Regions from separate parts of the Marinomonas sp. CT5 genome, predicted to be linked through region 3. Evidence: predicted binding sites of a transcription regulator. Region 3 holds the regulator's gene; each other region holds the start of a gene.
What was found. Region 3 encodes LexA, which represses DNA repair genes until DNA is damaged. Its sites were predicted from a motif close to TACTGTNTANNTANACAGTA; they were not measured.
Positions count from the first base shown of each region.

Region 1 (3,721 bases), 1.5 Mb from region 3:
ATCATGTAGGTGACTTTCCAACACCCGCTCCTGCTTATTGCGCCATTCATAAACGACATCGTAACTTGGTGCCTGCATCCAGGCCATCAAATCAATTTGTGAAAACAGTGACTTATAAACTCCCTGCAAAAGCTCATTGACAGTGTTGCGCCAAACACCATCCGCATCCATTTCAGCCTCTAGATTGTTTAGCGGTTTATCCATTCCCTCCGTCATCGGTGGTGCCCCAACGCACCAACCCTCAAATAAAACCACATCCACTGGGCCCTGAATTTCTTGCCATAATTGAACTGACTTTCGATCATCAATGGATTTATCAAAGCGAGGAAATTTCATCACCTCCCCCTCTTTAAGATCTTTCAAGCGTTCAAAAAGAGAAAGAGCAAAACTGACATCATGCGTACCTGGCACCCCTCGAACAGAAAACATGGGCGTGGTTTCATCTGCAAATTTCAAGCGATCATGCCGAGTGCTGTACATATCATCCAGACTAATGACCACACTATTAAGATCAAAGCCCTTATTTAATATACGGCTTATCACACTGCAGAATGTCGTTTTTCCACACCCTTGCGCCCCACCAACACCTACGATTAAAGGCCCCTTACCTAAATGAACCTTTTGACTTAGCCAATTTGAAAAAGGTAGATACAATTCATCCATTTGATCAACCAAAGAAGCATCGGCATACAAACAGCTCAGTGTTTGCTCCACATCAAACCGCAACCTATGCGACAGGGAACTGGGCATACTTAGGTTTGTAAAATCAAACTTACTCTGTTGTTTCAACATAATGAGCACCTCCGAATTATCCACCTTAAGTATAGTATGCAACTCAAAAATTGATCAATTTTTACACTACACATCAAAAGGCAGGTTTAACTGGTGAGGTTCAGGAGGAGATAAACGATAGCCGACACCGATCAAACGAACAGGACGAGCATACCGTGAGTATGCTTGCTTTAATAATTGTGAAAACACATCATCCGATAGCTTTGCTTTTATCGATTGCTCTATCGTCGTTTGGGTAAAGTCGTCAAACTTCACCTTAAGATAGTATTTAATTAGCTGTGACTCGTAGTTTTTTCCCGCCATACGCTTTTTCAAATCGGCTAGCAAAATAGGCAAGACTGCTTGGCAAGCATTCAAATCAGGCAAATCTTTAGAGAAAGTATGTTCCACAGACACACTTTTTCTCTCCCTAGATACCTTCACTGGTCTGTCATCAATACCAAGGGCGAATTGAGATAACCGGAAAGCCATACTACCAAAGCTTTTTTGTAATATGGAAAAATCCAAGTTTTGTAAATCTGCGCATTTAAAAACCCCCAATGCCGCCAACTTTTCTTGGGCAACACGGCCAATTCCAGAAATAAACTTCACAGGAACATTAGACACAAACTCAAACTGCTTATCTGGTGTCACCACAGTTAACCCATCAGGCTTGTCCCAATCACTTGCCACTTTAGCAATAAACTTATTCGTCGCCACACCCGCTGACACGGTAATTCCCACTTCAGCCAATATGCGGGAGCGAATTTCTTCCGCTATTCGGGTAGCACTTCCTTGAAAGACTTTCGTGTTCGTTACATCCAAATAGGCTTCGTCCAACGACAAAGGCTCAATAATGTCAGTAAATTCACGAAAAATAGCGTGCATCTGCTCAGAGGCAACTCGATATTTATTCATGTTTCCTGGTATAACCAGTAAAGCTGGGCATAGACGCTTGGCTACAGATGTTGGCATCGCAGAACGAACCCCAAAAACACGAGCTGCGTAATTGGCCGTAGATAAGACACCTCGACCACCTTCAGGGCCGCCAATAGCAATAGGAATATCCCTAAGATCGGGATCATCGCGCATTTCTATTGCGGCATAAAAGCAATCCGCATCGATATGAATAATCTTTCGATTTTGTGACATGACACTCGGATGAACTGTATAAAAACACAGTATACACAATCCAAATACTACCTTCACCACCCCAATCAAAATATGGCTTTTCCTGCAGACAAAAAAAGCTTTACTGAAAAATATCTAAAAAAAATCTAGAATAGCGTCTGAATCGGTCAATTTTCTAACTAAGACAAAGAAAATGTGCATTTTTAGGTGAGCAAACATGGACGTTAGAGCGTAAAATAGTTTACATTTTGTGCATGAGATTAGTCATGTTGAAAAATAAAGATTTTTTTATACATCACTCATAATGAACGCCGATAGCATTGACTGACTCACTAAATAGAACGATTTTAAAAGTCGCTCTATTTCTAAAGGCAGGATAGAAAGGCAAAGACTTCTATAGAAAGGGCAATACTATGACATTATCACTTCGAATCTTTTTAATTGCCATAGGTGCAATAACCCTTGCCGGCTGCCAAAACCTCAACCAACCAAGCACTGCTGACACCACCTGTACGACAGTAGCACCGTGTAATGGTAATCAGGTAGGAAATCAAGCACCAACATATACTCAAAACGGTGCATTAAACGCAAACAACAGCATCGCAGTTATCAAACAAGAGCCCATCGTAGTAACGGCGACAGGCTACGCAGCCATGATCACCAGCAAACGTTTTACCAAATCTCAAGCACGCATCATGACATTACGCAGTTCCATGCTAGATGCCTACAGGAACTTATCAGAGCGTGTCTACGGTTTAAAAATTGATGGTTCTAGTTCCCTAAGTAATATGGTGCTACAAAATGATGAATTAAGAACCTATGTGGACGCTTACCTCGTTGGCGCAAAAGTTGTTTCACAACGCGAACATGAAGACGGCACATTTGAAACCGTTGTTGAAATGGCGTTACAAGAAAACTTTCGTCAATGTGTTACTTCAGGCAGCCTACAAACAGATCCTAACTGTAAAATCCAACCAGGATATCGTGCGGTTAATGTACAAAGCGCCACTCCAACGACTAATTTCTATAGCATTGAATAAGTAATGTTTGTTTTAACTCGGCTGCTAGCCATCACCTTATGCCTCCTTTTTTCCGTTAACGCTCTTTCAAGAAGTGTTGACGCTAAAGGCGAGGCCATTATTTACGACAATGATATCGCTGACGCTCGCTACAGAGCCACTCAACAAGCAATCAAACAAGCGGTTCTTGAATCTGGGTCTAGAGTCAACGTTAAAGACGAGCTCAATAATGGCGAACTAGACTCAAGTTTACAAATTCGCAGCTCAGGTTATGTTCAACAAGCTCGAATTCTTTCTGAAGAACAGAATGGCGACTTTCTAACGGTTATTGCCCGAGTAGAAGTAACACCAGACTCCCAATGCAGCACAGGCCCAACAAGCTATTATAAAAAAACCATTGGAATAACAGGATTTGAATTACAAGTCCCACAACAAGCTCGACTTGGCGAGCTCAGCAACATCTCCAGAGAACTCCCTAAAGACCTTGCAGATCAAATCAATAAAAAAGGCTACTTAAGAGCTCTGACAGCAACCAATATCGCCATTTATCCAGACCTAATAAATGCTCCCTCGTCCACAAACTATGACGGTTCATTAACCAACGTAACCCGAATCAGTGAACAGCTTGGCGTTCAATATATTATGAGTGGCGTCATTAGAGACATCGGCGAATTGTATCTAAGACACCCAGACGACAAAGATGCCAAAGATTTATTAGATGAAGGAATTGATAAAGAAAGAAACTTTGTGGTCGATATATACATATACGACGGTTTTAGTGGTGCACTGTTATTTGAACA
Region 1 covers NZ_CP025572.1:3,711,571-3,715,291, forward strand. The annotation lists gene C0J08_RS17780 (hypothetical protein) at 1-792, opposite strand, end outside; gene dinB (DNA polymerase IV) at 859-1,923, opposite strand; gene C0J08_RS17790 (LPP20 family lipoprotein) at 2,316-2,942, shown strand; gene C0J08_RS17795 (flagellar assembly protein T N-terminal domain-containing protein) at 2,946-3,721, shown strand, end outside.
Region 1: a site for LexA is predicted at 1,936-1,955, ahead of dinB (DNA polymerase IV). Genes of this name have one in related genera too.

Region 2 (3,721 bases), 1.9 Mb from region 3:
AGCTGTCGGCTTGCTGGTATCTGGCTTATCTGGTTCTGTTGGTCCGTTCTTGGTCGCGTCTTTTTTAGTAGGTTTAGGGTCAGTGACAGTACAAATTTTAGTTCCTTATGCTGCACATTTATCCCCTGAAGCGATACGTGGGCGTGTTGTTGGTAATGTTATGAGCGGGCTGATGTTGGGAATTATGTTGGCTAGACCTGTATCTAGCCTTATAACGTATTTCGAGAGTTGGCGAGCTGTATTTTTTATGTCATGCATTTTAATGTTTGTGTTGGCAATTGTGCTGAGTTTTGTTTTACCGGCAAGGCCTGTTAAAGCTCAGTTAAAATACTCCCAGATGTTGAAGTCTATGGTGGAGCTTGTGAAAAATACACCAATGCTACGTCGTAGAGCGCTTTATCATGGTTGTATGTTTGGGGTATTTAGTTTGTTTTGGACAACAACACCATTGTTATTAGCTGGACCAGAGTTTGGCTTGAGCCAAAAAGGGATAGCTCTATTCGCCTTGGCTGGTGTTGCAGGGGCTGTTGCAGCTCCTATTGCAGGCCGAATTGCAGATCGAGGATGGATTAAACTCGCGACTGGGGCTGCAATGATTTTGGCAATAATAGCTTTTGCGATTACTTTTATTGCCCCACTTGGTTCGAGTCTTTCATTAGCCATATTTGTTGTCGCAGGAATTGTACTGGACTTCGCAGTATCTGCTAATTTAGTACTTGGACAGCGAGTGATTTTTGCATTGGCTCCTGAGGTTCGAGGTCGCCTAAATGGATTATATATGACGACTTTCTTTTGCTTTGGGGCCATCGGTTCAGCCCTTGGTGGATGGTTGTTTGCTAGCTATGGTTGGTTTTCGGTCTCGATCACAGGAGTAATTTGTGTTTTCAGTGCTTTAGTGTACTTTCTATTTGAGCCCTCAAATTAAAATAGGCTTAGGTGATACTCCCTTTGATAACATAAATAGCAGAGGGAGTTACGTTATCTAAGCAACTAAAACAATGCCATCTGATCACCTTCTTTTGGTGGAACCGAAAAGTGGCGACAATCCAAATAGCTCAAGCGATGATTATCTAGCCCATGTTTGCGTCGTGCGACGTTAAAGCGTTGATTGATTAAGTCCGCGAAGATGCCTTCCCCCGTCATACGCTTGCCAAATCGACTGTCGTAGAGTTTGCCACCGCGCATATCCATAATACGCTGCAAAACATGCTCTGCTCGATCTGGGTAATGCTGTTGTAACCAATCGGCAAACAACGGTGCCACCTCGTGAGGCAAACGCAACATGATGTAATTGACGGATTGTGCGCCAACTTCCGCACTGGCAGCAACGATCTCTTCAAGCTCATTGTCATTAATAAAAGGAATCACTGGTGCGGCCAAAACCGACACCGGAATGCCTGCTTCTCGTAAGGTTTTAATCACCTGTAAACGTGTTTTTCCCGATGCGGTTCTGGGCTCCAAAATACGCTTTAAATCGTTATTGAGTGTGGTCACACTGATCGCTACATGAATCAGCTTTTTTTCTGCCATTTGAGTGAGCAGATCAATGTCTCTGAGTATCAGCGTGCTTTTGGTAATCAGCGAAATAGGCTGGTTGTGTGCCAAAGCGATTGTTAATAATTGCCGAGTGATCTTGAGTTGTTTTTCAATGGGTTGATAAGCATCGGTATTGATGCCTAATGCAATGGGTTCACAGCGGTATTTAGGATGCGCCAACTCTTCTTCCAATAAAAACGGAGCGTTCGTTTTAGCAACCAGCTTGGTTTCAAAATCCAACCCTGGTGATAAATCCAAATAGGCATGAGTGGGTCGAGCAAAACAATAGACACAGCCATGCTCACAGCCTTTATAGGGATTCACAGACAGGCGAAAAGGAATGTCAGGGGAGGAATTGCGGCTGATGATGCTTTTGGCGCGTTCGTAGCGAACCTCTGTCTTAGGGGACGACGTTTCCAGCAAGGCAATGGCTTCGTCGTTTTCATCTACTTCAACCAACGTAATAGCAAAGCGCCCCGCCATCTTATTGGTGGTACCACGTCCCTTGATGGGATGATTGAAAGGAGATGGCTCACCGTTTTGATCGCTGTTATTGGTAAAAGAAGCCGACATAAAAACACCCAAAATACTGTATATATAAACAGTATTTTGGGTGCTGGAATGCAATAAAGCAAGCTTGTTATTGTGGTTTTTTAAATAGTCTAACAGCATGTGTTGAGATCTGTTTATTCACAGGTACACTCGATTGAATGATCGATGGGTGTCTAGGAGAGTTACTTGTTGTTTCAAAACCATCATTTACCAAATCGTGTCGTGGCTTACGCGCAAGACTATGAACACGGTAAATTCGAACCTTATCATGCTCATAACTGCGCTCAGATGATTCACACGCTAACTGGTGTGATACGTGTGGAGACTCGTTTGGGTAGTTGGGTGATTCCTCCAAACCGAGGGATGTGGATTCCAGCCGGAGTGGAGCACAGTCTTTCTATGACTGGTTTGGTCAAAGTCAGAACCTTGTTTATTGATCCTCTCGCGCGGGCTGATCTGCCTCATGATTGCTCTGTCATTGATGTCTCTATGCTGTTAAAAGCACTGATTATTGAAGCGTTAGAACTTCCTGATGAAATTGTGTCAGGGGGTCGTGATGAGCGAATTGTTGAGCTGATTTTGGACGAATTAAGGAGTTTATCGAACGTGTCTTTTTATGTCCCATTGCCGAGTTCCGATGCTTTGGTTTCTTTGTGTGAGCACATAAGTCGACGTATTGCTCATGATTGGACAAATGCCGATGGTGCTCATATTTTAGGGATCAGTGAGCGCTCTGTTACTCGAAAGTTCCAGCAAGAAATGTCGTTAACATTTGCTGAATGGTTGCGGCGGAAGCGTTTATTATTGGCTTTGGAGTATCTTGCTAGCGGCAAAAGTGTCTTAGATACTGCGATTCTGATTGGTTACGATAGTCCTAGTGCTTTTAGTGCGATGTTTAAAAGTCGAGTCGGCGTATCACCGACTGACTATTTACTGCAATCACAATAGGCGTAATGAAAATTACCGCCTAGCTATGCTTCTTTGTATAAAGAATGGCAAGCGTTGATTAAGGCTTGTAGCGATGCTTTAGTCGAGTCTTCATCAATGGCTACCCCAAAGCTTGAGATAGTTTGATGAGATTCAATTTGAACATAGCTGACCGCTTTGCTTTTTGTCTGTTGTCCTAAGGTGTGTTCATGAAAGTCACTGATGTTTATCTGCCAGTTAAAACGTTTTCTTAACGCGTCAAGCATGGCTGATAACAATCCTTTACCTTCGCCAGTCAGTTGCCATGTTTTTTCCTGATAGCGTAATGTAGCGCGAATCTCTTGTAATCCGTTTGAGCTATGGCTGCGATAATCCAGTAATGTCATTTGGCCTTTATCATCTGAATTCAATTTGTAGGAGTCTCTAAATAAACGCCAAACATCGGCTAGAGGCATCTCATTTCCTGTTTTATCGGTGTAATTTTTGACTCTCTTGCTAAAATCTATTTGTAATTTACGTGGTAAAAACAGTCCGTGATTTTCCTGTAACAACCAAGCGGCTCCACTTTTTCCAGACTGGCTATTTACTCGAATGACCTCTTCATAAGTACAGCCAATATCTTTCGGGTCTAATGGTAAATAAGGAATTTGCCAAATCATCGACGACGTTGATTTTTGTGCGGCAAAGCCTTTTTTGATCGCATCTT
Region 2 covers NZ_CP025572.1:334,145-337,865, forward strand. The annotation lists gene C0J08_RS01575 (MFS transporter) at 1-925, shown strand, start outside; gene C0J08_RS01580 (PA0069 family radical SAM protein) at 991-2,109, opposite strand; gene C0J08_RS01585 (AraC family transcriptional regulator) at 2,275-3,036, shown strand; gene leuA (2-isopropylmalate synthase) at 3,060-3,721, opposite strand, start outside.
Region 2: a site for LexA is predicted at 2,124-2,143, ahead of C0J08_RS01580 (PA0069 family radical SAM protein). Genes of this name have one in related genera too.

Region 3 (3,721 bases):
AAAGAGCGCTGTAAAGCAACGATTAACCTTGTTCGAGGCGATGAAGCTGTCGCTGTAGACGATGAAGAAGGTGAATCTAAAGCGCTGATTAATAAACATCGCTGTAAAATTTGTGGTTCAGCCATGGATAGTTATTTAATGGATGAGCATCGCAAGCTTCACGTATGTGGTAACAATCCATCTTGTTCTGGCTTTGAAGTCGAACATGGGACTTTTAAAATAAAAGGTTACGATGGGCCAACGCTTGAATGTGATAAGTGTGGTTCAGAAATGCAATTAAAAACAGGGCGTTTTGGTAAGTACTTTGGTTGCACGAATGAGGAATGTAAAAATACTCGTAAGTTGCTGAAGAATGGAGAGGCGGCTCCACCAAAGATGGACCCTGTGCCTATGCCCGATCTAGCTTGTCAAAAAGTAGAAGATCATTATGTTCTTCGTGATGGCGCAACAGGGCTGTTCCTAGCGGCGAGTCAGTTTCCACGCAAACGAGAAACTAGAGCGCCTCTTGTCAAAGAATTATTGCCTTATATGGATCAGATAGATTCTAAGTATCACTTCTTTGCGAATGCTCCAGTAAAGGATTCCGAAGGTCGCCCAACGATTATTCGTTATAGCCGTAAAACAAAAGAGCAATATGTTATGACGGAAAACGAAGAAGGTAAGCCAACTGGCTGGAAAGCCTTTTATGTTGGTTCTAAATGGGTGATTGAGGAAGGTAAAAAGAAATGACCAGTGCCAGTTTAGCTAGCCTAACCAATCAAAAGTTGGATACGGCAAGACGCTTTATACAGCAAAGTCAGGATTGTAATGAAGCATGGCTGAAGGTTGGCCTTGAAAGTTCGGCTATTTTCCAATTAAGAAGTGCGTTGAATGGGCTATTGAAAGAAGTCTCCGCTGCCTATTCTTTATCTGGCTCTCTGGAAGTGGCTAAGTTATTGGCTGAATCTGAAAAAAAGCAAATGGCTGTGCCAGTGTTAGGTGAGTTAGATGATTTGCTTTCTCGGCAGGATTCTTGGTGCTTTCTATTGAACCAGGCTTATTTGGTTCAGTATGAGTGTCGCGCTTCAATGTCTATGGTTCAAGCCGATGATTTAATCGGTCGTGGAGATGACGCTGGGGCGTCAGTGAGTTTCTATTTGACCAAGCTAGTCGAATTAGTATTACGTTTTAGAGAAGAGTCATCAGAGTATTGAATATGAAAGAATCCTACCTAGAAATTGTTGAGCTTGATAACGGCGATATCGTGCTGCGTCCGGCCAGTGAAGATGGTGAGGAAACAGTGCCATTGGCAACGCTTAAAATTTCCGATGACACTCGGTCTTATTTAAAAGATCGTTATTTTGAAATGGCGAAATGTATGTTTCATGCGGGTATTGATTATGTATATTCAGATGAAGCCTTTCTTGAAGACGAATCAGAGTATCTTGATGACTACCGTCCTAAAATTTTACATTAAGGGTGTGAGATCGAAAGGTGTATAAGGAAGTTAAATTAAAGGCGAAGCTCATGCTTCGCCTTTAATTTTTACAATATTTGATAAGGGTTAATCTAATCAAATACCTTGTCTAATTACCCCTACTGATAAACCTTCGATGGCAAAGTCTTCACTTTCTAAATTGACAATAATGTCATCAAATTCTTCATTTTCAGGGATTAGACGGACGATGCTGCCTTTTTGCTCGAATCGTTTCACTGTGACTTCATCGCCTATTCGTGCAACCACAATTTGGCCATTCCGTACCGTGGTGGTTTTATGAACGGCGAGTAAATCGCCTTCCATTATGCCAATATCTTTCATGCTGGTTCCCGAGACAGACAAGAAGTAGTCAGCATGGGGGGAAAACATACTGGCAGGTATGCCGACATGAGAATGAATGTTTTCTTGGGCTAAAATAGGGTACCCTGCTGCAACTTTGCCAATAACGGGTAAACCTAGGTCGTCTTTTGATTCATCATTAGAGGCCATATCAATAAGGCGAATGCCACGAGAGGCGCCAGATAGCATCTCTATAGCGCCTTTTTTACAAAGGGCTTTAAGGTGCTCTTCTGCTGCATTGGGAGATTTAAATCCAAGCCTGCGTGCAATTTCTGCTCGAGTGGGTGGAAAACCAGTTTCACTAATAAAATCGCGAATGGTTTCTAGAACGTCAGATTGTCTTTTGGTTAATTTAATCATAGGGTATCTGGTTGTTTATACAGTTACTGTTATTATATACAGCATTCCTAACTATACTCAATGATATAAATGCTTTCAGACGAACTAAAAACACAAATTCAACTTGCATATCGAGCCTCTTTGGATGCGAAGTCCCATAAACCAAGGGCTGGACAGCGCCAAATGATTGGTGCGATTGCTCGTACTTTAGGTAATATTAAACAAGGCTCGGAAGGTGAGCGACTTGAAGAAAAACATGTTGCTGTTATTGAAGCCGGTACGGGGACAGGAAAAACCTTGTCTTATTGTCTTGCAGCAATTCCTATCGCTAAAGCACGTGGCCTCAAATTAATCATTTCAACCGCTACGGTGGCGCTACAAGAGCAAATTTTACACAAAGAATTGCCGGATCTGCTCGAGCATACTGAGTTGAGCTTTAAATATACGCTCGCGAAGGGGCGAGGGCGTTATTTGTGTTTGAACAATCTTGAGAGTTTTTTGAGTTCTGAAGAGCAAGCTATGGACGATATGTTTGCCGGTCTGTTTGAACAACACTTGCATTCTGATGATGTTAATACCGTTTTATATCAAGAAATGGATGTTGCTCTGTCAAAAGGGGAGTGGGATGGCGATAAAGATAATTGGTCCGGGGTGGTTCGTGATCAAGATTGGCGTCGTTTAACCACAGATCATCAGCAATGTACTAACCGTAATTGTGCAAACTATTCAGCTTGCCCATTCTTTAAAGCCCGTGCTGAAATCGAAGTAGCGGATGTGATTGTTGCTAACCATGATTTGGTGTTGGCTGATTTGTCTTTGGGTGGAGGGGCAATACTTACACCGCCTAAAGAAACAATTTATGTTTTTGATGAGGGGCATCACCTTCCAGATAAGGCAATAGGGCATTTTCGTCATGAAGTTCGTTTACAGCAAAGTATTACTTGGTTGCGTCAATTAGAAAAAAATTTGGTGAATTTAAAGCAGGAACTTACTGATGCCGTAAGTGTAACTGGGCAGTTATTACTTAAGATTCCTCAGCAAATACAGAATATTGTCAACTTTATCCAGTATGCGCAGCAGGGTTTGGCGCCTTACATCCAAGGTTTAGGACTGGATCAAGAGAATAATCAGCATAGGTTTGAGTTCGGGCTTATTCCAGATGAATTGCGTCAGCTTGCTTACAGTCTACAAACAACGTATCAAAAACTATTTAACAGTATTGAAAGTATTCAAGAAGAATGTAAAAAGACCAAGCAAAACGAAGGAATGGGAGTGACCGCGGAGACCGCTGAAACCTGGCAGCCAATACTTGGGGTGATTCTTGGACGTTTAGAGGTTTGTATTGGTTTGTGGCGTTTGTATTCAACTGTCGATGACCAAAATTATCCGCCTAATGCACGCTGGTTGATTTTGTCTGGTCAAGGAATGGAACAAGACATTGAACTTGGAGGATCTCCTATCCTAGCTGCGAATACTTTAAGGCAGCAGTTGTGGGATAAGTGTTTTGGTGCGGTGGTGACTTCCGCGACATTGACAGCGCTGAATCAATTCCACCGTTTTAATATG
Region 3 covers NZ_CP025572.1:2,246,249-2,249,969, forward strand. The annotation lists gene topA (type I DNA topoisomerase) at 1-729, shown strand, start outside; gene C0J08_RS10480 (DUF6586 family protein) at 726-1,193, shown strand; gene C0J08_RS10485 (hypothetical protein) at 1,196-1,456, shown strand; gene lexA (transcriptional repressor LexA) at 1,553-2,176, opposite strand; gene dinG (ATP-dependent DNA helicase DinG) at 2,246-3,721, shown strand, end outside.